Regions from separate parts of the Ureibacillus sp. 179-F W5.1 NHS genome, predicted to be linked through region 1. Evidence: predicted binding sites of a transcription regulator. Region 1 holds the regulator's gene; each other region holds the start of a gene.
The links. Region 1 encodes LexA, which represses DNA repair genes until DNA is damaged. Its sites were predicted from a motif close to CGAACATATGTTCG; they were not measured.
Positions count from the first base shown of each region.

Region 2: recA (recombinase RecA) is a predicted target of LexA. The motif match lies at 3,514-3,527, and genes of this name have one in related genera.
Region 3: ACH0B5_RS13385 (Y-family DNA polymerase) is a predicted target of LexA. The motif match lies at 2,769-2,782, and genes of this name have one in related genera.
Region 4: uvrB (excinuclease ABC subunit UvrB) is a predicted target of LexA. The motif match lies at 5,702-5,715, and genes of this name have one in related genera.

Region 1 is NZ_JBIQFG010000008.1:23,277-31,121, forward strand. It holds gene ACH0B5_RS05880 (M23 family metallopeptidase) at 1-849, opposite strand, end outside; gene ACH0B5_RS05885 (YneB family resolvase-like protein) at 1,026-1,685, opposite strand; gene yneA (cell division suppressor protein YneA) at 1,682-2,020, opposite strand; gene lexA (transcriptional repressor LexA) at 2,190-2,810, shown strand; gene ACH0B5_RS05900 (gamma-glutamyl-gamma-aminobutyrate hydrolase family protein) at 2,896-3,603, opposite strand; gene ACH0B5_RS05905 (hypothetical protein) at 3,856-4,407, opposite strand; gene ACH0B5_RS05910 (hypothetical protein) at 4,423-4,743, opposite strand; gene ACH0B5_RS05915 (hypothetical protein) at 4,800-5,159, opposite strand; gene ACH0B5_RS05920 (prepilin peptidase) at 5,514-6,275, opposite strand; gene ACH0B5_RS05925 (hypothetical protein) at 6,397-6,723, shown strand; gene glnA (type I glutamate--ammonia ligase) at 6,842-7,845, opposite strand, start outside.
Region 2 is NZ_JBIQFG010000003.1:14,424-22,268, reverse strand. It holds gene ACH0B5_RS02460 (DUF3388 domain-containing protein) at 1-523, shown strand, start outside; gene ACH0B5_RS02455 (helix-turn-helix domain-containing protein) at 670-1,539, shown strand; gene pgsA (CDP-diacylglycerol--glycerol-3-phosphate 3-phosphatidyltransferase) at 1,588-2,166, shown strand; gene ACH0B5_RS02445 (competence/damage-inducible protein A) at 2,180-3,436, shown strand; gene recA (recombinase RecA) at 3,619-4,686, shown strand; gene rny (ribonuclease Y) at 5,187-6,740, shown strand; gene ACH0B5_RS02430 (LCP family glycopolymer transferase) at 6,933-7,845, shown strand, end outside.
Region 3 is NZ_JBIQFG010000033.1:236-8,080, forward strand. It holds gene ACH0B5_RS13375 (cysteine hydrolase family protein) at 1-472, shown strand, start outside; gene ACH0B5_RS13380 (glycine betaine uptake BCCT transporter) at 655-2,187, opposite strand; gene ACH0B5_RS13385 (Y-family DNA polymerase) at 2,818-4,119, shown strand; gene ACH0B5_RS13390 (YolD-like family protein) at 4,171-4,497, shown strand; gene ACH0B5_RS13395 (L-threonine 3-dehydrogenase) at 4,761-5,708, shown strand; gene ACH0B5_RS13400 (SET domain-containing protein) at 5,957-6,334, shown strand; gene ACH0B5_RS13405 (hypothetical protein) at 6,421-6,630, shown strand; gene trpA (tryptophan synthase subunit alpha) at 6,736-7,518, opposite strand; gene trpB (tryptophan synthase subunit beta) at 7,515-7,845, opposite strand, start outside.
Region 4 is NZ_JBIQFG010000013.1:7,480-15,324, reverse strand. It holds gene secA (preprotein translocase subunit SecA) at 1-2,440, shown strand, start outside; one part of gene prfB (peptide chain release factor 2) at 2,535-2,606, shown strand; one part of gene prfB (peptide chain release factor 2) at 2,608-3,639, shown strand; gene ACH0B5_RS08095 (YhjD family protein) at 3,950-4,333, shown strand; gene ACH0B5_RS08090 (competence protein ComK) at 4,312-4,818, opposite strand; gene ACH0B5_RS08085 (IDEAL domain-containing protein) at 5,155-5,421, shown strand; gene uvrB (excinuclease ABC subunit UvrB) at 5,792-7,774, shown strand; gene uvrA (excinuclease ABC subunit UvrA) at 7,781-7,845, shown strand, end outside.

The sequences.
Region 1 (7,845 bases):
CGTATCCCCTTGTATCGGTTCTTTCCCATCATGAAAACGAATTCGAATAGACTTCCCTTTTGTGAAATCTACAGTATCCATCACTTGGAAGTGTAAATGGGGTTCAGAAGAATTTCCTGAATTTCCACATAAACCGATAAATTGCCCCGCAGAGACAATTTCTCCTTCTTGAACTTGAATAGAGTGTTGTTTTAAGTGAGCAAGCATACTATATTCTTTATGTTTGTGTTCGATAATGACACAATTACCTTCCGGAACATCCGGATTCATTTCCCCAGGGACATTATCTTCTATATCCTTTATAATTTTCACGACTTTCCCATCAGCTGGAGCAAGTATTTCTTGATTAAAAGCGTAATAATTTTCATTTTTCGATGGGTTCTCTTTATAAGTTTTGTTATTTTGAACTTGAACTAAATCGTAAGCATATCGTTGGCTCTCATAGACATAATGATAATTGATAAACTCATTTAAACCACCCCAAAAAACAAACCATTCCCCTTTAATCGGCATATCGTAACGATTCTTTGTTAATCGTTTATCTGTTTTCGGATAGATGACGTATGGTTTCAAAATAAGTCTTTGAATTATACCCGTTTCATCGAAGGAAACGGAAATTGCTTTTTCCTCTCGCTCATCTAACCAAACATAATGAATGGAATCTAACATATTGGTACGAAACTTAATGTGGTAACTAGTTACACCTTCATTAAATGAACGGGCTAATTCTGTAAACTGCTCAATGGAAATTAAGTTTTGAAATTCCTCAGTCGTTTGTCGATAAATCGTTTCATATTCTCCTGAGTGAAAATAAGTACCAAACTCCTCGGGCGTAATAACTTTAAACATTTCCACCACTCCACCTCCGTCATTTTGTTAGAACTTTCTATATTAATAGATACGAACAAATTGTAAAAACGTTTCAATTTCTTCTGTTTATAAACATTCATTTTCTGCAGTTAGACTTCTAGATTTAAATATAAAATGGGACAAGTTCCACAGAACATGCCCCACCTATTATTTAACTAGTCTTCAAGTTCTTCCATATACTCAGTATATCGTCGGTGCACTGTCGCTTTACTTACTTGGAAGCCTAATCCTCTTAGCGTTGATGCAATTTCATGAAATGTTAGCCCCTTATTTCGTAGGTTAACAATTTCTTCGATTGGTACATCGATCCGTTCTCGTCCTTCGTGTAAATGACGATTTTTAATATTTTTTTCTGGTCGATATCCATTTTCAACCGCCCGTTTCATTCCTCTTTTAATTTTAGCGTTATGTATTTTCCGTTGATATTCCTCTACAATCGCTAAAATTTCTAGCAACATCGTATCCATTTCATTTAAAGAAAGGGGCCCGGCATTATTTAATGAATAAACGATTGTCCCATTTTTTTGAAGCAAATGTAAAACTGCCATTCGCGCATTACCACGTCCTAAACGTGTTTCGTCTTGAACAAATAAAGCAGGTACATTGTTTTCTTTTATATAGTCTAACATTTCAAGAAGCCCTTCCCGTTCTACTTCATATCCACTATGCTGATCTTGAAATGCTCGCAATACTTGATAATTCATTTTTTCAGCATAGTTGCGTAATTCTTCTTCTTGACGAACCAAGGACGTTTCTTGCGTATTTTTTTCTGTACTTACCCGTGTATAGATGACGGCTTTGTTATTTTTACTCATTTATTTTTAATCGCTACCTCTACTGAATGAAGATCGTCTTCATTCTCTATTTTTGCCATATAAACGCTATCTTCATTAACCAATATCGTTAAATCATGGCCTGCAACAATGTTTTCTCCAATAAGATTGTTTTCATTTTTAACTTTTTGGATCCACTCTTGTTTAGTCATTTTACCACGATATTGTTCTGCTAACGTCCATAGAGTATCACCGTGTTGAATTTCAATTTGTTCGTATGTTATATCGCCATTGTCTGTAATCAATAAAATTGCTCCCATAACGAAGAAAGCGACGAATAATACTACAATATAGCTGTTTTTTTGTAACCATTTCATAACTCTCAACCTCTTTTCGAATGTTTGTTCGGAATGTATGTTCTTAATTTAATACGAACACATGTTTTTGTCAACACTATTTTCGAACCTATGTTTGCTTTTTTGTTCTATCACTGATATACTATATGTAATTAATAGAGATACATATTCACTTAAAGAGGTGAGAGAATTGAAAAAAATATCAAAAAGACAGGAAGATATTTTAGCATTCATAAAAGAAGAAGTTCGCACGAAAGGATATCCACCATCGGTTCGTGAAATTGGCGAAGCGGTAGGTCTAGCATCCAGTTCCACTGTGCATGGGCATTTAGCTCGTTTAGAAAGTAAAGGACTTATCCGACGCGACCCTACAAAACCGCGCGCTATTGAAATTTTAGATGGGGAAACGGATACCGTTCAAAAACAATCCGTCGTACATGTTCCTCTTGTAGGGAAAGTAACAGCTGGTTTGCCAATAACTGCAATTGAAAATATTGAAGAATATTTCCCACTACCAGATACTTATGGTACGAGCGAAGAAAAATTATTTATGTTAGAAGTAATGGGTGAATCCATGATTGAAGCAGGTATTTTAGATGGAGATTACGTAGTCGTAAAACAAACTTCTACTGCGAATAATGGAGATATCGTCGTTGCTATGACAGAAGATGATGAAGCAACTGTAAAACGCTTCTTTAAAGAAAAAACTCATTTCCGCTTACAGCCTGAAAATTCTAGCATGGATCCAATTCTAGTGAACCAAGTGAGCATATTAGGTAAAGTAGTAGGCTTATATCGTCGAATTCATTAAAAAAGGTTGTCTCGTAGTCTAATCGACTGAGGCACAACCTTGTTTCGTATATTGATTATAGTTTCATTAATACGAACACGAACAATTAATTTGTTTTACTACTCGCATCAATAAAGGCTTTAAATAATTTTTGAGAATGTTCTTCTTGTGTAACTGCCATTTCTTCAGGGTGCCACTGAACCCCTATACAAAATGGATAATCTTTTAACTCTATCGCTTCAATAATTCCATCCGTTGCCTTTGCGGAAATCGAAAAAGAATCTGGAACATTTTTAACTGACTGGTGATGGAAAGAGTTTACGGCAATTTTTTCTTTACCTATGATTTGGTGCAAATGACTATTTGACTTTATTTCAATATAGTGGGATGGTACATATCTACTTGCCCTTTGTTGATGAAGGATGGGCGTAGATTCATATTGGGAATTGATATCTTGATAAAGATTTCCTCCCATTGCGATATTCAACAATTGGATTCCACGACAAATACCGAAAATCGGTATTTTTCTTTCTAAAGCGACTTTAGTAAGTGCCATCTCCATTTGATCCCTTTCTAACATCACATGCCCTAAGTTTAAATGAGGCTCTTCATGAAAATAATGAGGGTGAACATCTACCCCACCTGTTAGTAATAAGCCATCGATTTTTGTAATAAATTGGACCGCATCTTTTTCTACACCAAAGGGTAGCACAAATGGAATGCCACCTGCGTTTAAAATCGACTTCACATACGCTTCATTTATACAATACTGTCCATTGCTCTCCGTCATTGTCACACCAATAATCGGTTTCATCTAAGCACCTCCAGAATCAATCTATTACAAATAAAACTGTTATAGAATATTCTAGATAGGGTTAATTATCTCCTTTAAAAGGATTTATCTTTTCTGTTAAAGTACCTTCAAAATAAATAGATTAATTTACATTTAGACTTTGAACGAACATATAAATAGCGCCTACAAAAACACGCGGGCGCTATTAGATGATTAAGTAAAAGTGTAGCTATCAGCTATGTTTTAAACTATTAAAAAATCTAAGTTAAACTCTTAATATAATGGATTTTTTAAAAAAGTTTCTAAATCCATTTTTAAATTTTGCTTTACATCTTCATTTTCACAGTAGGTCGCATATGTTTTATAATATTTTATTAGCCCTTCATACATGGCTTTCATAAATGCTTTCTTTGGTAAGATAAAATCTTTACGAAATTCTAAGTCGTTAGGAAAAACTGATAATTCAAGTTGGGAGGGATTTTTTTTATCAGTGTTTAAAGAGATTGCTATTATTTCACCTTCAGGATGAAATACGTTAGCATATCCTTTTTCAAATGTTTCTTTTAATAAACTTTGGTAAGTTGCCCAAACATGGTCAATTAAAGAAAATATTGTTTGGCCAAAAATTTCACGACCGTTATATGTTACTTGAACGAACCCTCTAAATGGATATGGTGATTCTTCTATACTTGGGTTCATTAGCTTTCGAAGAATTTCTTCATTCTCCGGTTCATCAAATACATAGAAATTTTTCTCAATTTCATTTATTGGTTGTGGATCACTAAGCCAAGTGTCATAGCTTACCCAGGTTTTTACATTAAACAAGCATAATTCTCCTTCCTAATAAGGATTAACATAAGTTTTTTTAGGATAAATCTGTGTAACCCTTTTTGTGGTTCCATTAACCCCAATAACATAAGTTATATTATTATAAGTATAGTTAAATTGTTTAAATCCACTAGATGGTAACTTACTAGCATTTTGTTTTAAACCATTTAAAATAATTGTATCTAAACGTTGTATTGTCATTCCTTGATAAAAAAATGTTTGACTTGTTTTTCCCGGTGCCCAACTTCCATTCCAATGATTCATTGAATGGCGTTCTAAAAAATGTTTCATATCTGTTTTGGTAACACTGTAAGTTCTACCATTTGCTTTCACACTCTTTGTAGTATAATTCTTAACTGCATTTGCCGCAGCATTTTTAGGAGCAGGTACTAAAGTTTTAATAGTTTTACCTGCTGAATTTTTAAAATTGCTCTTGATACACCACTTACTATTGCTCTTGTAGCAATAACAGCAATTAATCCACATAAAGGTCCACACATAGGTTGAATGTCTGGGATATTAGAAAATTCCGTTTCTTCTAATGCTAGTTCAGGATATATAATGTTATGTTCTGGTTTTTGTACCTCTAATTCTGATTCGACAAACTTAGTATTAATATCAATTGCTTCAATAGAATTATCCTTTATTTCTCCATCTGAAAATGTATTTGCACTGGAGTGGATAGGTCCGATTAAACTAAATATAAGGGTTATTACAGTTAATATGGAAATACTTTTTTTAAAGTTCATTTCATTAATCTCCCATTGATTATTAGTAGTATTAATGACATGTCAATTTTTTACACTCGAGCTATTTTTAGTCTAACATCCATTTACTGACATTATAACATTTATACAAAATTCACCATTAAAAAACCAAAATTATATCAAATTAGAACACGTTCTCATGGTTCCAATTTATATTTAAGTTAAAGAACTAAAGTATATTAAGCTGTTTCTTTTAAACTATAAAACCAGATTTTCAGAGCAAGCTTTAGTTTGGAGTAATCTTTAACTATAGTGGAACTAACTAACAATTATATTTTATTAACCGTACTAAATTCAAAATTGAACTATTATAATTCTTTATTTTAAATTTAACCATTATTCTTTCAAAAGGAGAATAATATACCACTTAACAATCAAGTCCCCATAGAAATAAACAGTAATAGCGGAAATAGCAATTGCCGGACCAAAAGGAAACGGAGTCTTTTTACCCTCTGCTCTTACTTTTAACGTTATAATCCCTATAATTAGTCCAATTATTGAAGCTAAAAACAATGTTAAAATCGTATTCTTCCATCCTAGAACAAGTCCAATTAAAAAGAAAAGTTTAATATCTCCCCCACCTATACCACCTTTTGACACAAATGCGATGAAGTAAAGCATCCCAAAACCTATAATGGCACCTACAACACTATCCCACCATGGATCAAGAGGCACTAATATTCTGCCTAAAATTAAAAAAGGTAAAAAGAAAAGGAGTATTTTATCAGGGATAATCATGTAAACAATGTCGGAAACAACAATAATGATTAATAGAGAGATAAATAGGAGAACTACTGCTAATTCCGAAGTAAAACCGATTTTGTATGTAGCCATCGTGAAGAGAATGCCAGTTAAAAGTTCAATCCATAAATAGAGCGGAGAAATTTTCGTACCACATGTCCGACATCTCCCTCTTAAACATAAGTATGAAACTACAGGTATTAAGTCGAGGGGTGTTAATCGCCGTTTACATTTTGAACAATGGGAAGGTGGTTCGACGATTGATTCATTTTTCGGGACTCTTAATCCTACTACATTGAAAAAGGAACCTAAAACAAGCCCGATGATGAATGGGAATACTACAAAACTAATTTCCATTTACAACACCTCTAAAACTTGTTGAATCAATATATGTTATAGCTGTTAATAATTTTTAAGTATATTTCATAAAATTGGAATTTTTGTTAATATGAAGATGAGTCGGAAGGAGGTAATTTTAATGCTAGTAGAAGTGGAATTTCCAAGCTTATTAACTATTGGTTTTACCTTTGTTCTATTCATTTTTGCATTATCTACTATCATGTTGTGGGTTAAAAACAGAAAAAATAGTATAGCATATGCTTTTATTTTATTACACTTATTGTTATTATCAATTAGTTTTTATTTCTTTATGAATGGCTTTAATTTAGAAATCGATCAATATCATCCAATGGCTTCAGAAGAAAACTCTGCTCAAATTGGAATGGCAAGTATCTTTTGGGCGATCAGTATGATTAGCCTATTAATCGCCATATTTCAATTTACACGTTATACGAAAAATCGTTAATTGAAACCAAAAACTTTCCCCTCTGTGACCACCCTTTACGAAGAAATTTTATATTAATTTCCTTCATAATTCAAAAACCCGGTATACATCAATGCATACCGGGTAGAGAAAATGACGATTAGTACATTTTCATATATTGTTCGCGTTCCCAAGGGTGAACAGCTGTACGGAACATATCAAATTCGATTTCTTTTGCTTCTCTAAAGTTCGCATAAATATGTTCACCTAGTGCACGTTTCACAACTTCATCGTTTTCTAATGCAACAAGTGCATCACTTAGTGAAGCTGGTAAGTTGTCAATACCATTTGCTTTACGCTCTTCTTCACTCATAATATAGATGTTACGGTTGATTGCAGCTGGTGGTGTCATTTTTTGACGAATACCTTCTAAACCAGATTCTAAAATTACAGCTAATGCTAAATAAGGGTTAGCAGAAGGGTCTACTGAACGTAATTCGATACGAGTCGATAAACCACGAGAAGCTGGTACACGAATTAAAGGTGAACGGTTTTGAGCTGACCAAGCTACGTAACATGGTGCTTCATAACCAGGTACTAAACGTTTATAAGAGTTTACAGTTGGATTTGTAATCGCTGTAAATCCTTGTACGTGAGCTAATACACCTGCCATGAATTGCATCGCCGTTTCAGATAAACCGATTTCAGCTTTTTCATCGAAGAACGCGTTTTCTTTTCCTCTGAATAAAGAAACGTTACAGTGCATACCAGAACCGTTTACACCGTAAAGTGGTTTTGGCATAAATGTCGCATGTAAACCGTGTTTACGAGCGATTGTTTTTACAACCAATTTGAATGTTTGGATGTTATCACATGCTTCTACAACATTTGCATATTTGAAGTCAATTTCGTGTTGTCCTGGAGCCACTTCATGGTGAGAAGCTTCAATTTCAAAGCCCATTTCTTCTAATTCTAATACGATATCACGACGGCAGTTCTCACCAAGGTCTGTTGGTGCTAAGTCGAAGTATCCACCATCATCATTTAATTCTAATGTTGGTTCACCTTTTTGATCTAATTTGAATAGGAAGAATTCTGGTTCTGGCCCTAAGTTAAAGCTAGTGAATCCTAGCTCTTCCATATTCGCTAATACACGTTTTAAGT
Region 2 (7,845 bases), on a different contig from region 1:
GGATCAGGACGAAAGAAATACATTCCGCTTTGTACGAGATGAGCTAGGCATTTTAGTTGATTTTATGGCTGAATTATTTAAAAAGGACGGTCATAAATTAATTGGTATCCGAGGGATGCCACGAGTTGGGAAAACGGAATCAGTTGTAGCTGCTAGTGTTTGTGCCAACAAAAAATGGATATTCCTATCGTCTACGATGATTAAACAAACAATTCGTAATCAGCTAATTGGAGACGAATTTAATGCCAATAATATTTTTATTCTTGATGGAGCAGTCACACGAAGAACTACTGATGAACGTCATCAACAGCTTGTTCGAGAAGTGATGAGTGTACCTGCTATTAAAGTAATTGAACATCCTGATTTATTTGTACAAAACTCCCAATACAAAATTGAAGATTTTGACTATATTATTGAACTTCGTCATCATCCAGATGAAATCATTACGTATGAACTTGTTGAAAAAAATGAAATGAACATTCAAAACAACCCGTTTGGAGGTTTTGGAGGATTCGATTTTTAAACATTGTTCAAAAAAAGGATGTCTTTTTTTGGAACATTGTTTCATTTTGTTCGTTTAGTTAGTATGTTGACTACTAAGCGATAGTTGTCAGTCTAAAAGCATGTCAGAGGATTTTGCAAAAGACGAAATTGATTAGAAAAAAGTAGGTGTTTTTGTTGACAGAACTCGGAGCTCGCCTTAAAGAAGCGAGATTATCTAAAGGTTACAGTTTGGATGATCTTCAAGAAATTACAAAAATTCAAAAGCGGTATCTTGTCGCAATTGAAGAAGGAAATTATTCCATTATGCCTGGAAGCTTTTATGTTCGGGCATTCATTAAACAATATGCAGAGGCAGTTGGACTGGAAATAGAGGAACTTTTAGAGGAATTTAAACAAGAAATTCCAAACCAGCCAAAAGAAGAGGTTGCCCAGTCGATTTCCCAAAGTCCAACCCGGCGTAAATTAAATTCAAGATCGACTAGCAGGTTATTGGAAACGATGCCAAAAATCATCGTTGCGTTATTTATTATCGTTATTTTAGTAGCCATTTGGTTTTTATATCAACAAAAGGCTAAACAACCGGGCGAAGAAGAAGAAAATAATTCAGAAATCGAATATCAACAACAGGAGCCGACTCCTGTTGAGCCGGTAGAAGAGGAAGAGCAACCTGAAGAAACAGAACAACCAGTACAAGAAGAGCCAGAACAACCAACTCAAACGATTTCTTCTGGTACTATCGATGGAGAAACAACTACTTACGAACTTTCAGGAACAGATACGATGAATATTCGTATTGAAGTTTCAGGTGACACATGGGTTGGAATCCGTGATGAAGCTGGAAGTGAACAAATCGAAGACCGTGTATACAAAGCTGGGGAAGTAGTGGAATTCGATGCTACAGCAAATGCCTATGCTCGTATTCGATTAGGAGATTCTACCGTTGCTAAAGTTTTCATCAATGATGTAGAACTTCAATATGCACAAAACATTACGACTCAAAATATTATCATTACATTACAACAAGAAGAACAATAGTCATCTTTATCAGATGACTATTTTCTTTCGAATGAAAGGTGTTAGCAAATGAACTTACCGAATAAGATTACAGTCTCGAGAATCTGTTTAATTCCAATCTTTGTGATTGTAATACTATTTGATTTTGACTGGGGAAAAATGGAGTTTTTAGGCGCAGAAATGCCAGTCAATCATTTTGTAGCAGCATTAATCTTTATTATCGCTTCTACTACTGACTGGATTGATGGTCATTTTGCACGGAAATATAATTTAGTTACTACCCTTGGGAAATTTCTTGACCCATTAGCAGATAAATTATTAGTAAGTGCTGCTTTTATTGTATTAGTAGATCTTCATATGGCTCCTGCTTGGATCATCATTATTATTTTAAGTCGAGAATTTGCTGTAACTGGTTTACGGGCAATTTTAGCGGGAGAAGGGGAAGTAGTAGCTGCAAGCCAATTAGGGAAAATTAAAACTTGGGCTCAAATTGTTGCTATCTCATCCCTTCTATTACACAATACAATTTTCACTTTAATGAACATACCTTTTGATATGATTGCCCTTTATGTGGCATTAATCTTTACAGTTTGGTCTGGTTGGGAATATTTCTATTTAAATCGTCGTGTCTTTGTAAACTCAAAATAAGTGAGGTTAAAACATGAATGCTGAAATAATAGCTGTTGGCTCAGAATTGTTACTAGGGCAAATCGCCAATACGAATGCAAAGTTTATTTCTACTCAATTATCTGAGCTCGGTATTAATGTGTTTTATCATACGGTTGTTGGAGATAACGGGGACCGTTTAAAAAGAGCTATTGAAATTGCGGAATCTCGAGCAGATTTAATTATTTTCTCAGGTGGCCTTGGTCCTACGAAAGACGATTTAACGAAAGAAACGATTGCTAACCACTTAGGATTACCTTTAGTATTCGATGATGTGGCACTATCTTATATTGAGCAATTTTTTGCCCAATGGGGACGCACGATGACTGAAAACAATCGTAAACAGGCGCTTATACTAGAAGGTAGCGAAGTATTAGCAAATCATCACGGAATGGCTCCCGGAATGCTTCTAGAAAAGGATGGACGTATATACATACTACTGCCAGGTCCACCGAAGGAAATTGAACCGATGTTCCAGTTCGAAGCGAAACCGAAACTTGCTGCTCGTTTAAATGAAGGTGGCATCATTCTTTCCCATGTTTTACGATTTTATGGGATTGGTGAAGCAGAATTGGAAGTACAAGTTCAAGATATTTTAGATAACCAAACCAATCCAACGGTTGCTCCCCTTGCTGGAGATGGAGAAGTTACACTACGAATTACCGCAAAAGCGGCTACAGAAGAGGAAGCTTGGCCATTAATTAGAGCGAAGGAAGCAGAAATTTTAGCTATTGTTGGGGAGTATCATTATGGGAATAATGACGACTCCTTAGCATCGAAAATTGTTGAAATGTTACTCCATCATAACTTAACGATTGCTGCAGCAGAAAGTTTAACTGCTGGTCTTTTCCAGTCTGAATTAGCGGAAATTCCAGGGGTAAGTGGAACATTAGTCGGTGGTATGGTGACGTATACTGAACAAGCAAAAGTTCAACAATTAGGTATCGAACAATCTTTACTTGATCAATACGGTGTTGTTAGTAGTGAATGTGCAGCTGCAATGGCATTAAAAGTTCGAGAAAAGTTTGGTACCGATATTGGCGTTGGACTAACAGGTGCAGCTGGGCCGGAACCTCATGGTGATCAGCCTGCGGGAACGATTTGGATAGGCTTTAGCATCGGTAATTCTGAACCAATTACCCGTAAGCTTCAACTTTTAGGTATGAGAAATTCTAATCGCATTCGCGCGGTCAAATTAGCTTATAGCTACTTAATGCGTTTGTTAGTTGAGAAAGGCTATGAAAAGATTTAATATAAGATAATATTTTTAATTGGGGAAAGTGAAATTTGAGCTATTTTAATAGCTCAAATTTTTATTTTGTTAAAAAACGAAAATATGTTCGCTTTTTTCTTGAAAGTTGTCTCAAAAAGAAGTATAGTAGAAATATAAGAAAGAGATAGAAATGGTCTGATATAGAATAAGGAGGAAATATTTTGAGTAATGATCGTAAAGCGGCCTTAGATATGGCGTTAAAACAAATTGAAAAGCAATTTGGTAAAGGTTCAGTTATGAAATTAGGCGAACAATCGGATCGTCAAATTTCCACATCTTCAAGCGGGTCCCTTGCCCTTGATGCAGCGTTAGGTGTTGGTGGATATCCCCGTGGACGTATTGTAGAAATTTATGGTCCTGAATCTTCAGGTAAAACAACTGTGGCGCTACATGCTATTGCTGAAATTCAAGCCCAAGGTGGACAAGCTGCATTTATCGATGCGGAGCATGCATTAGACCCAGTCTATGCACAAAAATTAGGTGTAAATATTGATGAATTATTACTTTCACAACCTGATACTGGTGAACAAGCACTAGAAATCGCTGAAGCATTAGTACGAAGTGGTGCCATTGACATTATCGTTATTGACTCTGTAGCAGCATTAGTACCGAAAGCTGAGATTGAAGGCGAAATGGGTGACTCACACATGGGTCTCCAAGCCCGCTTAATGTCTCAAGCATTACGTAAATTATCCGGTATTATTAATAAATCGAACACACTAGCGATCTTCATTAACCAAGTTCGTGAAAAAATCGGTGTTATGTTCGGTAACCCTGAAACAACGACTGGTGGACGTGCATTAAAATTCTACGCATCAATCCGTCTTGAAGTTCGTCGTGCTGAAACAATTAAACAAGGTACTGAAATGGTAGGGAACAAAACAAAAATTAAAGTAGTAAAAAATAAAGTAGCTCCTCCTTTCCGTACTGCTGAAGTTGATATTATGTACGGTGAAGGGATTTCGAAAGAAGGGGAAATCGTTGACCTTGGTGCAGAACTAGACATTATCCAAAAAAGCGGCTCTTGGTATGCTTATGGTGATGAACGTATAGGTCAAGGACGCGAAAATGCGAAAGCTTTCTTAAAAGCAAACCCTGAAATTCGTGATCACATTTCAAACAAAATTCGTGAATCCTTCGGCATGGCGGCAACATCCTATACAATTGGTGCCCATGATGAAGAAGAAGAAATGGATGAAGAATTAGCATTACTTTTAGATGAAGAATAATTAATCGTCAAATTAATTTTCTATATTAAAGTTGGAGGGAAAGTAATGTTTCCTCCAACTTTTTTTGTTAGTGAAATTTTTTGAAAATACTATTCGATGAAAAAATTTTTTAAAGCAGTCCATTATTCCCAACTGCTATTTTTTTATACCTACCTTTTCTCCTCAGAGTGAATACAATAAGATGAAATTGCCTAAAATAATAAGAAATATCTTAATTTTTAAGTATTTTATCGAAAGTGCTACATGGAATGAGGTAAAACTCTATCGAATTATCTAGTAGTCAAAAGGTCTCTACTTGCGGGAGTCCTTGACATAGCTGGGATGGACCTATACAATTAAAATTGTATAATTTCTAAATTATGAAATGAAATAGGCAGTATGTTGAAAACTAAGTTGCAATTCAATCATCAATAAAAACCGATTGAATAGGATAAAAACTTTCGTCAATGTATGAGCCGACTGAAAATGAAACGAATATAGCAAGAGGAGGTGTTCGAATGATGGAATACATTATCTCCGCTTTGCTTGGACTCATCGTCGGTGCCGCTGTTATCTATTTCTATATGAAAAAAGTGAACGAATCAAAAGTGAATGGTGCGAAACACTCAGCTGAGCTTATCATAGATGAAGCTAAGCGGGAAGCGGAAGCGCTTAAGAAAGAAGCACTACTTGAAGCAAAAGATGAAACTCACAAAATTCGAACTGAAGCAGAAAAAGACATCCGTGAACGCCGGTACGAGCTTCAGAAACAAGAAAACCGGTTATTGCAAAGAGAAGAAAATCTTGATCGCAAGGATGATGCTCTGAACAAGAGAGAATCAGGCTTAGAGCGTAAAGAAGAAGCTCTAGCTGAAAGACAACAGCATATTGAACAGATGGAAAGTAAAGTGGAAGAGTTAGTACGAGAACAAACGTCAGAGCTTGAACGCATCGCAGCTTTAACTCGAGAAGAAGCAAAAGACATCATTTTAAGACAAGTTGAAAATGAACTTTCAACAGATATCGCTGTCATGACGAAAGAAGCGGAAACACGTGCGAAAGAGGAATCTGACAAAAAAGCTCGTGAAATATTATCACTTGCACTACAACGTTTTGCAGCTGATCACGTTGCTGAAACAACCGTGTCCGTTGTAAACTTACCGAATGACGAGATGAAGGGCCGCATCATCGGTCGAGAAGGTCGTAACATTCGAACACTTGAAACACTTACTGGTATCGATTTAATTATTGATGATACACCAGAAGCGGTTATTTTATCTGGTTTCGATCCTATCCGTCGTGAAACAGCTCGTCTTGCCCTTGAAAAATTAGTACAAGATGGACGTATTCACCCGGCTCGAATCGAAGAAATGGTTGAAAAATCCCGTCGTGAAATGGATGAACAAATTCGTGAAACTGGAGAACAAACGATCTTCGAAGTGGGTATTCACAATTTACATCCAGATTTAATGAAGATCTTAGGTCGTATGAAATATCGTACAAGCTATGGTCAAAATGTGTTAAAACATTCCATCGAAGTAGCACATTTAGCAGGACTCCTGGCAGCTGAGCTTGGAGAAGACGTAACATTAGCAAAACGGGCAGGATTACTTCATGATATTGGGAAAGCTATTGACCATGAAGTGGAAGGTAGTCACGTGGAAATTGGTGTTGAGCTTGCTTCTAAATATAAGGAGCACCCAGTTGTAATTAACAGTATCGCATCTCACCATGGTGACACAGAAGCAACGTCAGTTATTGCGGTTATTGTGGCAGCTGCGGATGCTTTATCAGCAGCAAGACCTGGTGCCCGTAGTGAAACCCTTGAAAACTACATTCGCCGTTTAGAAAAACTAGAAGAAATTTCTGAAGGTTATGATGGCGTAGAAAAGTCATACGCAATCCAAGCAGGCCGTGAAATTCGTATTATCGTACAACCAGAGAAGATTGATGATCTTGCTTCCCACCGTTTAGCACGCGATATTCGCAAACGAATTGAAGAAGAATTAGATTATCCTGGTCATATAAAAGTGACGGTTATTCGTGAAACACGAGCAGTCGAATATGCAAAATAAATGAAAAGGAGCTTCCGTTTTGGGGGCTCCCTTTTTCTTTTGGATGAAAATTTCTATATAATCTAGTTAGACAATTTAAAAAACATTAAAAAAGGGGTTGCAAAAAGAGTAGCCAATCGATAAAAAATAATATATGCTACATTTAGCACTAGTTAATTAGCAACATATGGAGATTTAAAAGGAGGCATAAAGGTGGTAAAAGAAAAACGCACAGACAAAGTGAAGTCAAAAAAACGAAAAGTGCTGAAGTGGGTTGGTATTACGTTAGGACTTTTCATTTTGGCAGTAGCTGGTCTGGTGGCAAAAGTATACTTTGATGCAAAGAATACTGTCGATAAAGTATATGAAGAACTAGATAAATCTGAACTTCGAGAAGTAAACGTCAATGTGGAAGAACAAGAACCGATTTCGATATTGTTACTTGGGGTAGATGAACGTGAAGGTGACTCTGGTCGTTCGGATACGATGATTGTTGTAACAGTTAATCCGGAAACGAAAGATTCTAAAATGTTAAGTATACCACGTGATACATATACAGAAATTGAAGGACATGGAATGGATAAAATCAATCATGCATTTGCTTATGGTGGTATTGAATTATCCCGTAAAACGGTAGAAAATTTATTAGAAATTCCAATTGATTATGTTGTACAAGTAAATATGGAAAGTTTTAAAGACATCATTGATGCCGTTGGTGGTATTACGATAGATAACACCCTTGCCTTTGAATATGGCGGTTCGAACTTCCCTGAAGGAACCATTACTTTAGATGGAGATAGTGCATTAAATTATGTTCGAATGAGATATGAAGATCCGGAAGGAGACTTTGGTAGACAAAATCGTCAGAAAAAAGTGATTCAAGGAATTGCTTCTTCAGCAGTAAGCGTTGATACAGCATTGAACTATAAATCCATTTTCGAATCAATTGAGGATAATGTGCGTGTCAATGCATCTTATGATGAATTAATGACGATGCAAAAAAATTACAAAAATAGTTTCGGTAATATTGAGCAACTATATATAAATGACGGTAATGGTACAAAAATTGATGGAATTTATTATTATATACCTGATGAAACACAATTAGAAACTGTTAAATCAACAT
Region 3 (7,845 bases), on a different contig from region 1:
AGCTGGAAAACCGGCTCAAGAAATAGTACCTTATATTATTAATAAGGCAACGGAATTTTTACATAATGACCAAGTTGTGGTAGTAGCTATGGATGCCCATGAGGAAAATGATCCGCATTTTGAACTATGGTCTCCGCATAATGTAATTGGAACAAAAGGACAGGAACTTTATGGGGATTTAATGACATGGTTTAAAGAACATGAATCCCATCCAAATGTTATTTATCAACCAAAAACAAATTACAACGCTTTCTTTAAAACGGGCTTAGCTGAAAAGCTAAAAGCTCTCAATGTTGAAAAAGTCCATGTCGTAGGCGTTTGCACAGATATTTGTGATTTTTTAACAGTAGCAGGAGCCGATGCAGAAGGATTTAAAACAGCCATTCATAAACAAGGTGTTGCAACATTTACAGATTTAGGTGAAACATTTATTCAGCATATGAAAACATGTTTCTTTACAGAAATTATTTAATCAAAAAGGATGCCCTTAAGTTTACGCACTAGGGGCATCCTTTTTAAATTTATTGTTTAATCTACTCTTCAGTTTACCAAAGTGTTTCATTGTTACTGAAGTAGTGTATGTTCGTGCAATTGTTTAGTATTACCTGGTACTACATTCTCTAGCACAGCCCTTTTCGGACAGCCTTTTCCATTTTACTGTTCTAGATTTTCCGGTTTTTTCCGTGGTTTTGGTTTGTGAAACAATCCGAGTTCTTTTTTATCTTTTGCTAAAGATCGATAAAGTGAAACCATCATTAAAATAATAATTATGGAAAATGGAAAAGCTGCTATAACCAATGTATTTTGTAGTGCTTGTAGTCCTCCACTATATAAAAGAACTATAGCTACAGTCGACTGTGCAATACCCCACGTTAATTTTACACTAGTAGGTGGTATAAGTGATCCGTATGTTGTTTGCATACCAAGCACAAATGTTGCGGAATCAGCAGATGTAATGAAAAATGTACTAACAAGTACAATTGCTACGACAGATAGAATGAACGACCAAGATGATTCATTAAAAATGGCAAATAAAACTTCTTCAGTAGCCAATTGAGAGATGTCTATATTTACAGCTTTTTGAACCTCGATTGCTGATGTTCCAAACACAGAGAACCATATAAAGCTTACGAGAGCTGGAAGTAATAAAACCCCTACGACAAATTCTCGTATCGTTCTACCTCTTGATACACGGGCGATAAAAATACCAACAAATGGCGCCCATGAAATCCACCATGCCCAATAGAAGATTGTCCAGTCATTAATCCAAGAACGATGCTCTTCATTAAGTGGTGCGATACGGAAGCTCATTTGAATTATGTTTTGTATATAGCCACCGAGTGAATCAGTAAACATGTTTAAGATGAGGATTGTAGGTCCCGCGATAAACATTAAAACTAATAATGCAATTGCCACAAACATATTTGTGTTACTTAAAATCTTGATTCCTTTACCTAATCCAGTTGATGCTGAGATGATGAATAGAACGGTAACAACAGCTATGATAATAAATTGAATGGTAAAATTATTAGGTATCCCTAATAAATAAGATAACCCTCCATTAATTTGTGTTGCACCAAATCCTAGAGTTGTTGCAACACCAACAACAGTTGCGACAACAGCTAAAACGTCTACTACTGTTCCAAAAGTGCCTTCCATTGCTTTTTTTCCTAAGACTGGTTTTAATGTAGCGGAAATGAGACCGGGTTCTCCCTTACGGAAATTGAAGTAAGCTAATGCTAACGCCACTATTGCATATATTCCCCATGCATGAATCCCCCAATGGAAAAATGTGTATCTCATCGCTTCTTTATATGCTGAATTTGTTTCTGGTTCAGCTAGTGGGGGGTCCATAAAATGGGAAAGCGGTTCTGCTGCTCCCCAGAAGACAAGGCCAATCCCCATACCTGCACTAAATAACATGGCAAACCAGGAGGGTCTTGAAAATTCAGGTTTCTCATCAGGTTTTCCTAATTTTATCGCTCCAACAGGGCTGAATATAAGAAAAACACAAAAAATTACAATGATTGTAACCAAAATTAAATAATACCATCCAAATGCCGACGTAAGAAATGCTTGTAAATTTCCTGTTGCTTCTTCAAAACTCTTTGGGGCGGCAACACCGAATATAACTGCTGCGAGAACAATCGCAACGGAAATCCAAAAAACATTTGAAATTTTCTTCATCCTAAATTCCTTTCTTCAAAAAGTTTTCACGATTTTTAATATGATTAAAAAAGTTGACAACTCTTTAAGCCTATCAAATTTATTCGTTTTTTTCCAATAAAGAGGGGATTTTATCAGTTATTGTCGATACAATTAATTTTCAAAAAATATTTATTCTATTCCTTCCCTTAGTATATTCCTCTATAACTCGTGTAACTAATTAGGAAGTTGACTAGCGATAATGGTCATTTCTTAAAGTGGATACCGTTATGTATTTTCAATGTTTGCAAATAGAATATCCGATTTTTTTCAGGTATCTCTTTTATTCTAAGTTTTATTCTTTCACTTGCTGATTATGCATTTCTCCCTTATATATATTTCTATTATATATAATCATTGCATTTCAATCATCTTCATTTCAATAAGTGATGGGGAGAGGGGAGTGACTTGTGGGATAAAAATAGTAACTTAGCATCTTTGTAGTAAACCGTGTTTCAGCACTCTCGCTTTAAGGTGAAAGAAATATATTCCACTAGCGCCTTTCAGTATCTTCCATATACTTCCTCTTGTCGTCTCAATTATCTCATTTTAAAATGAATATAAGAACGAATGTTCGTATATATTAATAATAGATAAATTGGAGGTGTAGTGATGCATGGGTTGAAGGATAGAGAAGCGGATGAGACAAATTCATTGGAAAAGTACGAACATGCACCGAATCGACCGATTATTTGTATCGATATGCGATGCTTTTATGCCAGTTGTATGGCGATGCTTGAAAATCTTGATCCCCTTAAAGTACCGATTGCGGTTATAGGGAACTTCCAGCAAAAGGGAAGTATTGTGCTTGCTGCATCACCACCGATGAAGAAACGGTTTGGTATTAAAACAGGCTCTCGTCTTTTTGAAATTCCAAAACATCCTGATATTCGATTATTTGAACCGAAAATGGAATTTTTCGTGCAAATGTCGATGGAAATTACGAATTTAATTAATCAATTTGTTCCAAAGGAAGCAATTCACGTTTATAGCATCGATGAAAGCTTTGTTGATCTTAGTGGCACTGAAAAACTGTGGGGACCACCAGAAGAAACAGCTAAATTTATTCAAGAAAGTATTTATCGACAATTTCAAATACCAAGCGCCGTTGGAATGGGACCTAATATGTTAATGGCAAAACTTGCACTAGATTTAGAAGGGAAAAAGAAAGATTTTGCCAAATGGACATACGAAGACGTTCCTACAAAACTTTGGCCCTTATCCCCCCTTTCAGAAATGTGGGGAATCGGTCGCAGAACAGAACGTACGTTAAATAATATGGGAATTTTTACAGTAGGTGATTTAGCTAATACCGATTTAAAAACATTAGAAGATTGTTTTGGTATTATGGGTAATCAGCTTTACTATCATGCATGGGGAATTGATTTATCCCCGCTTGGTGCACCGTTAGCACAAGGGCAAATTAGTTTTGGGAAAGGGCAAGTGCTAATGCGGGATTATCGAAGTCGTAGTGAAATTCTTGCTGTCATTCTCGAAATGTGTGAGGACGTGGCAAGAAGAGCAAGGGAAGCGTATCAAGTTGGAAGAACGATTTCCCTTGGGGTTAGTTATAGTAAAGATGCTTTCGGAGGTGGTTTTCATCGAGCACGGACGATTGACGAGCCAACGAACGACACGATGAAAATTTATAAAGTATGTGAGCAATTGCTCGATGAACATTATGCAGAACGCCCGGTAAGGCAAATTTCTTTAAGCATTTCGAAGTTAGAATCCGAAAACTCCATGCAGCTAAGTTTGTTTGATGATAGGAAATGGAGAAAACGAAAACTAGGTGCAACAATGGACTATTTACGGTCAAAGCATGGCTCTACAGCAGTTCTACGTGCCGTTTCTTATACAGAAGCAGGAACAGCCGTTAAACGGGCCCAGTTAGTAGGTGGTCATAAAAAATAAAGTGGTGTTAGAGAGTAGGTCACGAACATTTTATGACAAGAGGTGAAGATGATGATTCGAGACCGTGGAAATATTAAATGGAACGCAATGATGCTGCCAGAACACGTGGAATTATTACGAGAATGGCATGAGAAGGATGATTACGTTAAAAAACCCGAATTAGACGAATGGGCATTGCAGGAACTTAGTGAGCAACTGCAAATTGCCTATCATAATAAAGCGGAAGTGGAATTAGGCCTTTGGGAAGACAATCATATTTTTAAAGCAACAGGCATTATTTCCGCTTTTAATGTAACGAAAGGGACGTTGTCTTTTGAGGATGGTCGTAAATTTCCCTTTTATTCGATTTTTTCGATTACCTATTCTTCTGTTGATTAAATAAAATAAAAGCTAACCGATTCAGAATCTTACCGAAATCATTCGTTAGGTAGGACTCGTATGGATTTGGTTAGCTTTTTTACATCTCTTAAAGAAGTTGCATATGCTATGGAGAACAAATATTTAAAAAAGACAAACAATTAAGTATTGTCTTTTATAAGTGAACGGGTTATAATAAAAATCGCCAAAAACATTGATATAACAACGTTTTATTGTATTTTCGGAGTGTACATTTGTTTATCATCAGAGGAGGGTGCATATATATGAAAAAAATTATTGTCACGGGTGCATTGGGTCAAATTGGATCAGAACTTATTGTAAAATTACGAGATATATATGGAAAAGACAACGTTTTAGCTACGGATATCCGTAAAGAAAAGGACGTTAATGGTCCTTTTGAAGTGTTAGATGTAACTGATGAGAACCGAATGTATGAGCTTTCAAAACAATTCGGTGCGGATACGATGATTCATATGGCTGCATTACTTTCTGCAACAGCAGAGAAAAATCCCCAGTTTGCATGGAATTTAAATATGGGTGGGTTAATGAACGCCCTTGAAGTAGCACGGGAGTTAAATTTGCAATTTTTCACACCAAGTTCCATTGGAGCGTTTGGTCCATCAACACCTAAGGATAATACTCCGCAAGATACGCTCCAACGCCCTACGACGATGTATGGCGTAAACAAAGTAGCCGGGGAGCTATTATGTGATTATTACTTTACTCGTTATGGAGTAGATACGCGTGGCGTTCGATTCCCAGGGTTAATTTCATATGCAACTCCTCCTGGTGGCGGTACAACGGATTATGCAGTAGATATTTATTATAAAGCGGTTGAGAATGGTCGCTACACCTCATACATTGCAGAGGGTACCTATATGGACATGATGTATATGCCAGATGCATTGCAAGCGATTGTAGATTTAATGGAAGCAGACGGCTCAAAATTAAAACATCGTAACGCCTTTAACATAACTGCAATGAGCTTCGAGCCTTCGCAAATTGCAGCGGAGATTAAAAAGCATATTCCAACATTTGAAATGGACTATGACGTAGATCCTACTCGTCAAGCGATTGCAGATAGCTGGCCAAACTCCATTGATTCTTCAGCGGCAGTAGAAGAATGGGGCTTTAAAGCTCAGTATAATTTAGAAAAAATGACAATTGATATGCTAGAAAAATTAAACAGAAAATTAAAAGCAATTTCATAAATAAGACAGAAGTGCAAATCAAAGGGATTTGCACTTTTTTGTTAGAAAAATAAATAATATTGACTGAAAGGAATATTCTAAAAAGAAGGCGTGTAACAATAAAAAAGGGGAATGTGCCTATTCGTCTGTTGGGAAGTTTAATGCAACAAAAAAGTTTATAAAGAAGTTTTAAAATGAAAAATTCGTTACTAATATGCAAATTAATGTTACAGTTAGAAAGAAAATTTAAAAGTGAGTAGGCGAACAACATGATTGAAGTAAAAACATCTCCGCTAAGTGATGGAGAATTCAATAGAGGGGTATTTGCAACATGTGATATTAAAAAAGGGGAGCTATTACACGAAGCACCAGTCATTTCCTATCCAAATGACCAACATCAACATATTGAACAAACCCTCCTCGCTGATTACGCTTTTGAGTATGGAATTAATCATACTGCAATCCTTTTAGGGTATGGAATGTTATTTAATCATTCCTATGAACCGAATGCTATTTACGAAATTAATTTTAACAATCATACTTTTGATTTTTATGCATTTAAAGATATAAAAGCTGGAGAAGAAATTTTAATTAATTATAATGGCGATGTTGATGACAAAGAACCACTGTGGTTTAATCAGGAATAAAATGAATATTGATATAAAAGGATTCTATTTTAGATGACGATTAAAGAAACAACGAAAGATATTTAAACGATATAAGGAGTAAAAAAATGAACAAACGATGGACGATTGATAAAATTAAACAATTTGTTGAAAATAATTCAGATAGTAAGTTACTAACAACGGAATTCCATGGGTTTTCTCAAAAATTATTATTCCAATGTGCCTGTGGTAGTCATTTTGAAAAAACGTTTACGAAATTTAAAAATAATAACCAACGTAAATGTGATGTTTGCCAACCACCAAAAGCATCCCGTTAAATTTATTACGATATAAAACGTGCTGGCTTCTATTAAAGTCGGCACTATTTTTTTATATTTATAAAAAAGAGCCATTGAATATAAAGATTCAATGGCCTTAAAGGATTACTTCATAGCAACTGTTTTTGAAGCTTTCACTAAGTTTTCAATGGTAGTCCAATCATCTTGAACTAGACAGTCAACAATCTTACTACCAACAATTACCCCGCTACAAAATGATCCGAAACTTTTTACGTGATCAGGTGTTGAAATACCAAAGCCTGCTAAAACAGGTGTATCCGTATACGTTTGAATTTTTTTAAAGTGTTCATCCAATTGGGTTGCAAAGGAGGACCGGGCACCAGTAATCCCATTTACAGTGACAGCATAAATGAACCCTTCACTTCTTTTTGTTAAACGTTCAATCCGTTCTGGAGTACTCGTTAAAGATACAAGCTGGACAAGATCAATCGATGCATTCTTTAAAGCAGGCTGAACAATTTCACTTTCCTCGAGGGGCATATCTGGAATAATGACTCCACGGATACCGGCAGCCCGGGCATCTTTAGCAAATTTCTCCGTTCCATAGGCTAGTATAGGATTTAAATAGGTCATAGCTACAAGGGGTACCGTCAATTCACTCGCAAAGGAAGTTAATGTTTCAAGGACAGTGTGTAAAGTGGTCCCATTTGCTAAAGCCCGTTCACCAGCCCGTTCAATCGTAGGTCCATCTGCAACTGGATCTGTAAAGGGAATCCCAACTTCAATTGCTGTAACTCCCAGCTGTTGTAATTTTAAAATCGTCGGTTGTAATTTATTTAAACCACCGTCGCCAGCCATTATATACGGTACAAATGCTTTATGGCCTTGAGCTGTGATAGATAAAATCGTTTTCTTTAACAAACTCATGAAAGGTCACCTCCAAGGGCAGCAGAAATTGTATGAACGTCTTTGTCACCACGACCAGATAGGCAAATGACAAGAATTTCATCGGGTGCCATTGTTTTTGCGAGATTGGCTGCAAAATAGATGGCATGGGCACTTTCCAAGGCGGGAAGGATACCTTCCGTGCGACAAAGTAACTTAACTCCTTCCAACGCCTCATCATCTGTAACGGTACCGTAAGATGCTCGCCCGATTTCGTGAAGGTGACAATGTTCTGGTCCGACCCCAGGATAATCCAGACCGGCAGAGATGGAATGGGCTTCTTGAACAAAGCCGTTGTTATCTTGTAAT
Region 4 (7,845 bases), on a different contig from region 1:
TGCTGATCAAGTCGAAGCTCTAGCTTCTCAGATGGAACAGTTAAGTGACGAAGACTTAAAAGAAAAAACGACTGAATTCAAAGAGCGTTATCAAAATGGGGAGACATTGGAGCAGTTACTTCCAGAAGCCTTCGCCGTATGTCGGGAAGCATCTCGTCGTGTACTAGGGATGTATCCATTCCGCGTTCAAATTATGGGTGCTGCTACATTAAATGAAGGTAATATTGCCGAGATGAAAACCGGGGAAGGGAAAACATTAACTTCTACAATGGCGGTCTATTTAAACGCTATAACTGGGAAAGGTGTACATGTTGTAACAGTCAATGAATATCTTGCTAGCCGTGACGCTAATGAAATGGGTCAATTATATAATTTCCTAGGTTTAACGGTAGGGTTAAATTTAAATAGCCTATCGAAAGAAGAAAAACGTGAAGCCTATGCTGCTGATATTACATATAGTACGAACAATGAACTTGGTTTTGACTATTTACGTGATAACATGGTGCTTTATAAAGAAGAGCGAGTACAACGACCTCTTTATTACGCTGTAATTGACGAAGTTGACTCCATCTTAATTGATGAAGCACGTACGCCTTTAATTATTTCAGGTCAAGCAGGGAAAACTGCCCAGCTTTATGTTCAATCGAATATGTTTGTTCGCTTGTTAAAAGCAGAAGAAGATTACACTTATGATGAAACAACAAAAGGGGTTACATTAACGGAAACTGGTATTGCTAAAGCAGAAAAGGCTTTTAATATTGATAACCTATTTGATTTATCCCATGTAAGATTACTCCATGCTATCAACCAATCATTAAAAGCCCATGTTTCTATGCATCGCGATGTTGATTATGTCGTTCAAGATGGAGAAATTGTCATTGTCGATGGATTTACAGGACGTTTAATGAAAGGACGCCGTTATTCTGACGGTCTACACCAAGCAATTGAAGCAAAAGAAGGTGTAGATATTCAAAATGAATCAATGACGATGGCAACGATCACGTTCCAAAACTACTTCCGTATGTATGAGAAACTGGCTGGTATGACCGGAACAGCAAAAACGGAAGAAGAAGAGTTCCGTAATATTTACAATATGCAAGTAGTTGTCATTCCTACAAACAAACCAATTGCCCGTGAAGATAGACCGGATTTAATTTTTGCTACGATGAATGGGAAATTTAATGCGGTTGCCGCTGAAATTGCGGAACGTCATAAAAAAGGGCAACCAGTTTTAGTTGGGACAGTGGCGATTGAAACGTCTGAAATCATTTCGAAATTACTAGATAAACATAAAATTCCTCACAATGTTTTGAACGCGAAAAATCATGAGCGGGAAGCTGAAATTATTGCTAATGCGGGGAATAAAGGTGCTGTAACGATTGCAACGAACATGGCTGGTCGTGGTACTGACATTAAATTAGGAGATGGCGTTTTAGAGCTTGGAGGCTTGGCTGTCATTGGTACGGAACGTCACGAATCCCGTCGTATTGATAATCAGCTGCGCGGTCGTTCTGGACGTCAAGGGGATCCTGGTGTTACCCAATTCTACTTATCTTTAGAAGATGATTTAATGCGTCGCTTCGGCTCAGATAAAATGAAAGCGATGATGACGAGACTTGGTATGGATGATACTCAACCTATCCAATCAGGAATGGTATCAAAAGCGGTTGAATCTGCACAAAAACGAGTTGAAGGTAATAACTTCGATGCTCGTAAACGTTTATTACAATATGATGATGTACTTCGTCAACAACGGGAAGTTATTTACAAAGAGCGCCGTGATGTTCTTGAAACGGAAAATATGCGTTCTTTAGTTGAGGCGATGATTCAAGAGTCTATTGAAAATATCGTCGCTGTTCATACACAAGGCGAACAAAAAGATTGGAATTTAAAAGCCCTCGAAGATTACATTCAAGCAAATTTATTAGAAGAGGGAGCTATTAAAGCGAGCGATCTTGAAGGAAAATCACCTGAAGAGATGATTCAATATATTTATGCAGAAGTTCAAAAACGTTATGATGAAAAAGAACAACAGTTATCTCCTGAACGTATGCGTGAATTTGAAAAGGTTATTTTACTTCGTTCAATTGATACGAAATGGATTGATCATATTGATGCGATGGATCAATTACGTCAAGGTATCCATTTACGTGCTTATGGTCAAAATGATCCGTTACGCGAATATGAACAAGAAGGATTTGCAATGTTTGAAGATATGATTGCTTCTATTCGTGAAGATGTAACGAAATATGCACTGAAAGCCCAAATTCGCAACAATTTAGAACGGGAAGAGGTTGCAAAAGGACAGGCAGTTAATCCGAAAGAAGAAGCTGCACCGAAGAAAAAACAACCGATTCGTAAATCCGATACAATTGGCCGTAACGATCCATGCCCATGCGGTAGCGGCAAAAAATACAAAAACTGCCATGGTGTAGAGTAAATCGAAGACCCTTTATTTATGAACTTGAACCGTAGTCATCTTATGATGGTACGGTTCTCTCAATTTAATTATATAGTACGGAGGATTTTTAATGATTGAATTATCAGATGTAAGAAACACGTTGGAAACTACAGCCTCAAAATTGGCGGACTTCAGGGGGTCTCTTTGACTTAGAAAACAAAGAGGCGCGTATTCAAGAATTGGATGAAATGATGCTGATGCCGGATTTTTGGAATGACCAAAACGCGGCACAAACAGTCATCAATGAAGCAAACGGTTTAAAAGCAATCGTTAATGAATTTAATGACTTGATTATGACCCATGAAAATTTAGAAATGACGTTAGAACTTTTAAAAGAAGAGCCGGATGAAGATTTACAATCCGAACTAGGTAATGAATTAGAAGAGTTTCAACGGAAAATGGATCAGTTTGAGCTTCAAATGCTTTTAAGTGAACCATACGATAAAAATAATGCAATTTTAGAACTTCACCCAGGTGCTGGTGGAACCGAATCTCAAGATTGGGGTTCGATGTTATTACGTATGTACACTCGTTGGGCTGAAAAACGTGGCTTTAAAGTAGAAACAATGGATTACTTGCCAGGTGATGAAGCCGGTATAAAATCTGTTACTTTATTAATTCAGGGACATAACGCATATGGCTATTTAAAGGCGGAAAAGGGCGTACATCGTTTAGTACGTATTTCACCCTTTGACTCAGCTGGACGTCGTCATACTTCCTTTGTTTCCTGTGATGTAATGCCAGAGTTTAATAATGAAATTGAAATCGAAGTTCGAACGGAAGATTTAAAAATTGATACGTATCGTGCAACTGGTGCTGGTGGTCAGCACATTAATACGACGGACTCAGCTGTTCGTATTACGCACATTCCTACAGGCGTAGTTGTTTCTTGCCAAGCAGAGCGGTCTCAAATTAAAAACCGTGAAAAAGCGATGAGTATGTTAAAAGCAAAGTTATACCAACTTGAAATTGAGAAACAACAAGCTGAATTGGCTGCTATTCGTGGAGAACAGAAAGAAATTGGTTGGGGTTCTCAAATTCGTTCTTATGTATTCCACCCTTATTCAATGGTAAAAGACCACCGTACAAATTTTGAAACAGGTAATGTTCAAGGGGTAATGGACGGAGATTTAGATGATTTCATCAACGCCTTCTTACGTTCACGTATTGGACAGTAATAATTACTTCAAAACCTTTTCGATAAGGATGAAATTCCTTGATCGAAAAGGTTTTTATTATTTTATATTTATTTGTCTAATAATAAGAGATAGATCGTATTTTCTGAATGACTCTTAGATGTATTTTATTCATCGGTTATTAGCAAATAGAGTTAATTCATATTTTTAACTATAAAGTATTGCTTTTCTCTCGAAAGATCATCCTCTTTAGACATACTATTATTTTCCTGTATTCTGTAATTGCATTTTTTAAAATTTGTTGTAATATAATAATAAGAACAAGTGTTCTACTGTTTAGGAGGGTTTTTTAATGGCACATATTCCCATTGAAACTGTCCCATATCTAGAAGCGGCCATCTATTTACCAATGTTATTAATCGTTTTAGAAAAAGACCATGCACAAATAGAAAATGGACAGTTTAAGTTAAAGCGTCCCTATATTTATTTAATTGATGAAGCAAGAAGATACGCAGAAGATGATTTAAAAAAAACAAAGGATTATTTGAAAAATCATCAGCTTAGAGTTGTTCAAGGAAACCGCGATGAATTATTTACTGAGTACCAATTCCATTATATGAAAATAATGGAAGTTAGAAGATATTCAAATATACGACTTCGAAATCAAGTTGAAGATTTGCTTAAATTATATTTAAATAAAGCTTCAACAATTACTCAAAAGGGTAATTCATTTTGAATGATCAGTCGCTGGTTAGCAGCATATTTTTGCAGCATTGTTGCGCATACGTATTGGGAACAGAAGGATGAGTAATTAATTTGTAGAACGAGTTCTTTTCCATTTTTTAAAGTAATTTCGGTAAAGTCTTTTAAACGGCGTATATTAATAATCGCATGAAGTCCAATCCAAACATTACTAGGCGACGCAGGAGATAGAAGCGGGAAGAAGACACAAGGTATCCCATAATCATGAGAAATAATGATAGGCAATTTATGTTTCTCTTTACCAAAGAAACGTTTCGCAACCATACGTGCTGCATTATAATTACTGCCCATTGCATAACAGGATTTTCTTACTATGTAAAGAGGTTTTCTTTCGACAATAATTTCTCCGTTTTTATCGTAAACGCGAGAGTATAGTTTTTCTCCATGTTCCATAGGTTCGATTAAATAAGTATTAAATGAGATATGATAAGAATTAACAACATTTACATCTTCCAACATAAACATCCTCCTTTTCAATATCTAATTAATGCTATATAACCGATTTAAGAAAATCATAATATGATATTAGAACTATTTCAATGGGAAATTTTGAAAAATTCTTAAATTTAAATTTCTCCGTTTTTAATTAAATAAAAATAAAATTTTAAATAATAAATGGAAGGAATAATTTATTCAAAAGTCCTCAATCTATTAATTCTGTTGGCTAATATGTAAGGAAATCATATAAATTGTTACTAACACCAATTTAAGAAAAAATCACATATTTTTCAGAATATATTGCAAATTGATAACCGATTTTTTATAATAGAAAAAAGGGAATCGGGGTGATTATCGATGGATAAATATTATTCATACACAGATTTTCTTAAGGCAGTTGGACACTATCAACATGCAAACGAATCTGAAAAATTATTGAATGACATTTATTTGGACTTGTTTTTAAACCGCATGCAAAGATTGCAAAGAATTGAACAGTTGAAAGATCTCATCGATAGTGCATTAGATGAAAGAAATGAAGACGCGTTTTATACTTATACAAAAGAGCTTAATGAGTTACAAGAATCTCAAGAGTTGGACGAATCGCAAGAGACATTAATGTAACATAATGCCAAGTTTTATAAGCCACCTAAAGAGTTGTTGTCTAAATCCGAATGTAACATTTGGGTAGACAATTAACTTAAAGGTGGTTTATTTGTTTTCCTATATATTTTTATATAAAAAGCAGTCTTCGTTGATGAAATAGTAGAAAAATTTATAAGCAGATTATAGCGTCGATCCTTGCAGTAAATGTTTACATGGATCGTCGTTTTTCTTTTATAAGTTTTAATAATCCAATCTATGGTAAAAATTAGTATTAGATATATGATCAATAATCTTTTTAAGAATGTACGTTCGCTTATTAATCGTATTTTTCGATTGGTTATGCTAAAATTTATTCATAGAACATTTGGGTGGAAAGGACGAACGATAAATGACCGAAACTTTTGAATTGCATTCTGCCTATAAACCGAGTGGGGATCAGCCTAATGCTATTGTAGAACTTGTTAAAGGAATAAAAGAGGGCAAAAGACATCAGACATTACTCGGGGCTACTGGTACAGGGAAAACATTTACAATTTCTAACGTTATTAAAGAAGTGAAGAAGCCAACCCTCGTCATTGCCCATAATAAAACATTGGCAGGTCAGCTTTATAGTGAATTTAAACAATTTTTCCCAAATAATGCGGTAGAATATTTTGTTAGTTACTACGATTATTATCAACCAGAAGCGTATGTACCACAAACCGATACATACATTGAAAAAGATTCAAGCATTAATGATGAAATTGACAAATTAAGACACTCGGCAACATCCTCATTATTTGAGAGAGAGGATGTTATCATTATTGCTTCTGTTTCCTGTATTTATGGTTTAGGGAATCCAGAGGAATATCGTGAAATGGTTGTTTCACTGCGAACTGGAATGGAAATAGAACGTAATCAATTACTACGAAAATTAGTAGATATTCAATATGAAAGAAACGATGTGAACTTTACCCGTGGGACGTTCCGTGTTCGTGGGGACGTGGTCGAAATATTCCCAGCATCACGGGATGAGAAATGTATTCGAGTTGAATTGTTCGGTGATGAGATTGAGCGAATCCGAGAAGTGGATGCTTTAACAGGAGAAATTATAGGCGACCGGGAACATGTAGCGATTTTCCCAGCTTCCCACTTCGTTACCCGGGAAGAAAAGATGCGGAAGGCGATTGAAAATATTGAAAAGGAACTTGAACAACAGTTAGCCAAATTCCGAGCAGAAGATAAATTGCTTGAAGCGCAACGTCTTGAACAACGAACAAATTACGATTTAGAAATGATGCGGGAAATGGGTTTTTGTTCGGGAGTTGAAAATTACTCCCGTCACTTAACGTTGAGAGAAGCAGGGGCAACACCATATACGTTGCTTGATTACTTCCCAAAAGATTTTTTATTAGTAGTTGATGAAAGTCATGTTACATTGCCACAAATACGAGGAATGTATAATGGAGACCAAGCTCGTAAAAACGTATTAGTAGAGCATGGATTCCGTTTACCTTCTGCATTGGATAATAGACCGTTAAAATTTGAAGAATTTGAACAACATATTCATCAAGCAATCTATGTATCCGCCACACCTGGACCATATGAGATAGAGCATACACCAGAAATGGTAGAACAAATTATACGACCAACTGGATTATTAGATCCAACAATCGATGTACGTCCAATAGAAGGACAAATCGATGACTTAATCGATGAAATTAACGAACGAACAAAAAGACAAGAACGAGTACTTGTTACGACATTAACAAAGAAAATGGCCGAAGATTTGACAGATTACTTTAAAGAAATGGGGATTAAAGTAGAATATCTTCATTCAGAAGTAAAAACGCTAGACCGAATCGAAATAATAAGAGAACTTCGAAAAGGAACATATGACGTATTAGTTGGAATCAACCTATTGCGGGAAGGACTAGATATTCCTGAAGTATCCCTTGTAGCTATATTGGATGCAGATAAGGAAGGTTTTTTACGTTCTGAACGATCATTAATTCAAACAATTGGTCGTGCAGCTCGAAATGCTAACGGTCATGTCATTATGTATGCAGATCATATAACAGATTCGATGAAAAAAGCGATTGATGAAACAAAACGCCGTCGAACTATTCAAGAAGCATATAACAAAGAGCATGGCATTACACCAAAAACAATTCAGAAGAAAATACCAGAATTAATTCGAGCTACACAAGCGGCAGAAGAGGAAGAAACTTACGTTACTAAAGTAACGAAAGGTAAGAAAATGACGAAATCTGAAATCGAAAAACTGATTGCATCTTTAGAATTAGAAATGAAGGAAGCTGCGAAAGCCCTTGATTTTGAACGTGCAGCAGAATTGAGAGATACGATATTTGAGTTGAAGGTGGAAGGGTGATCAATAGTGAAAAATACTGAAATTGTTGTACAAGGTGCACGTTCAAATAATTTGAAAAATGTTAATGTAAC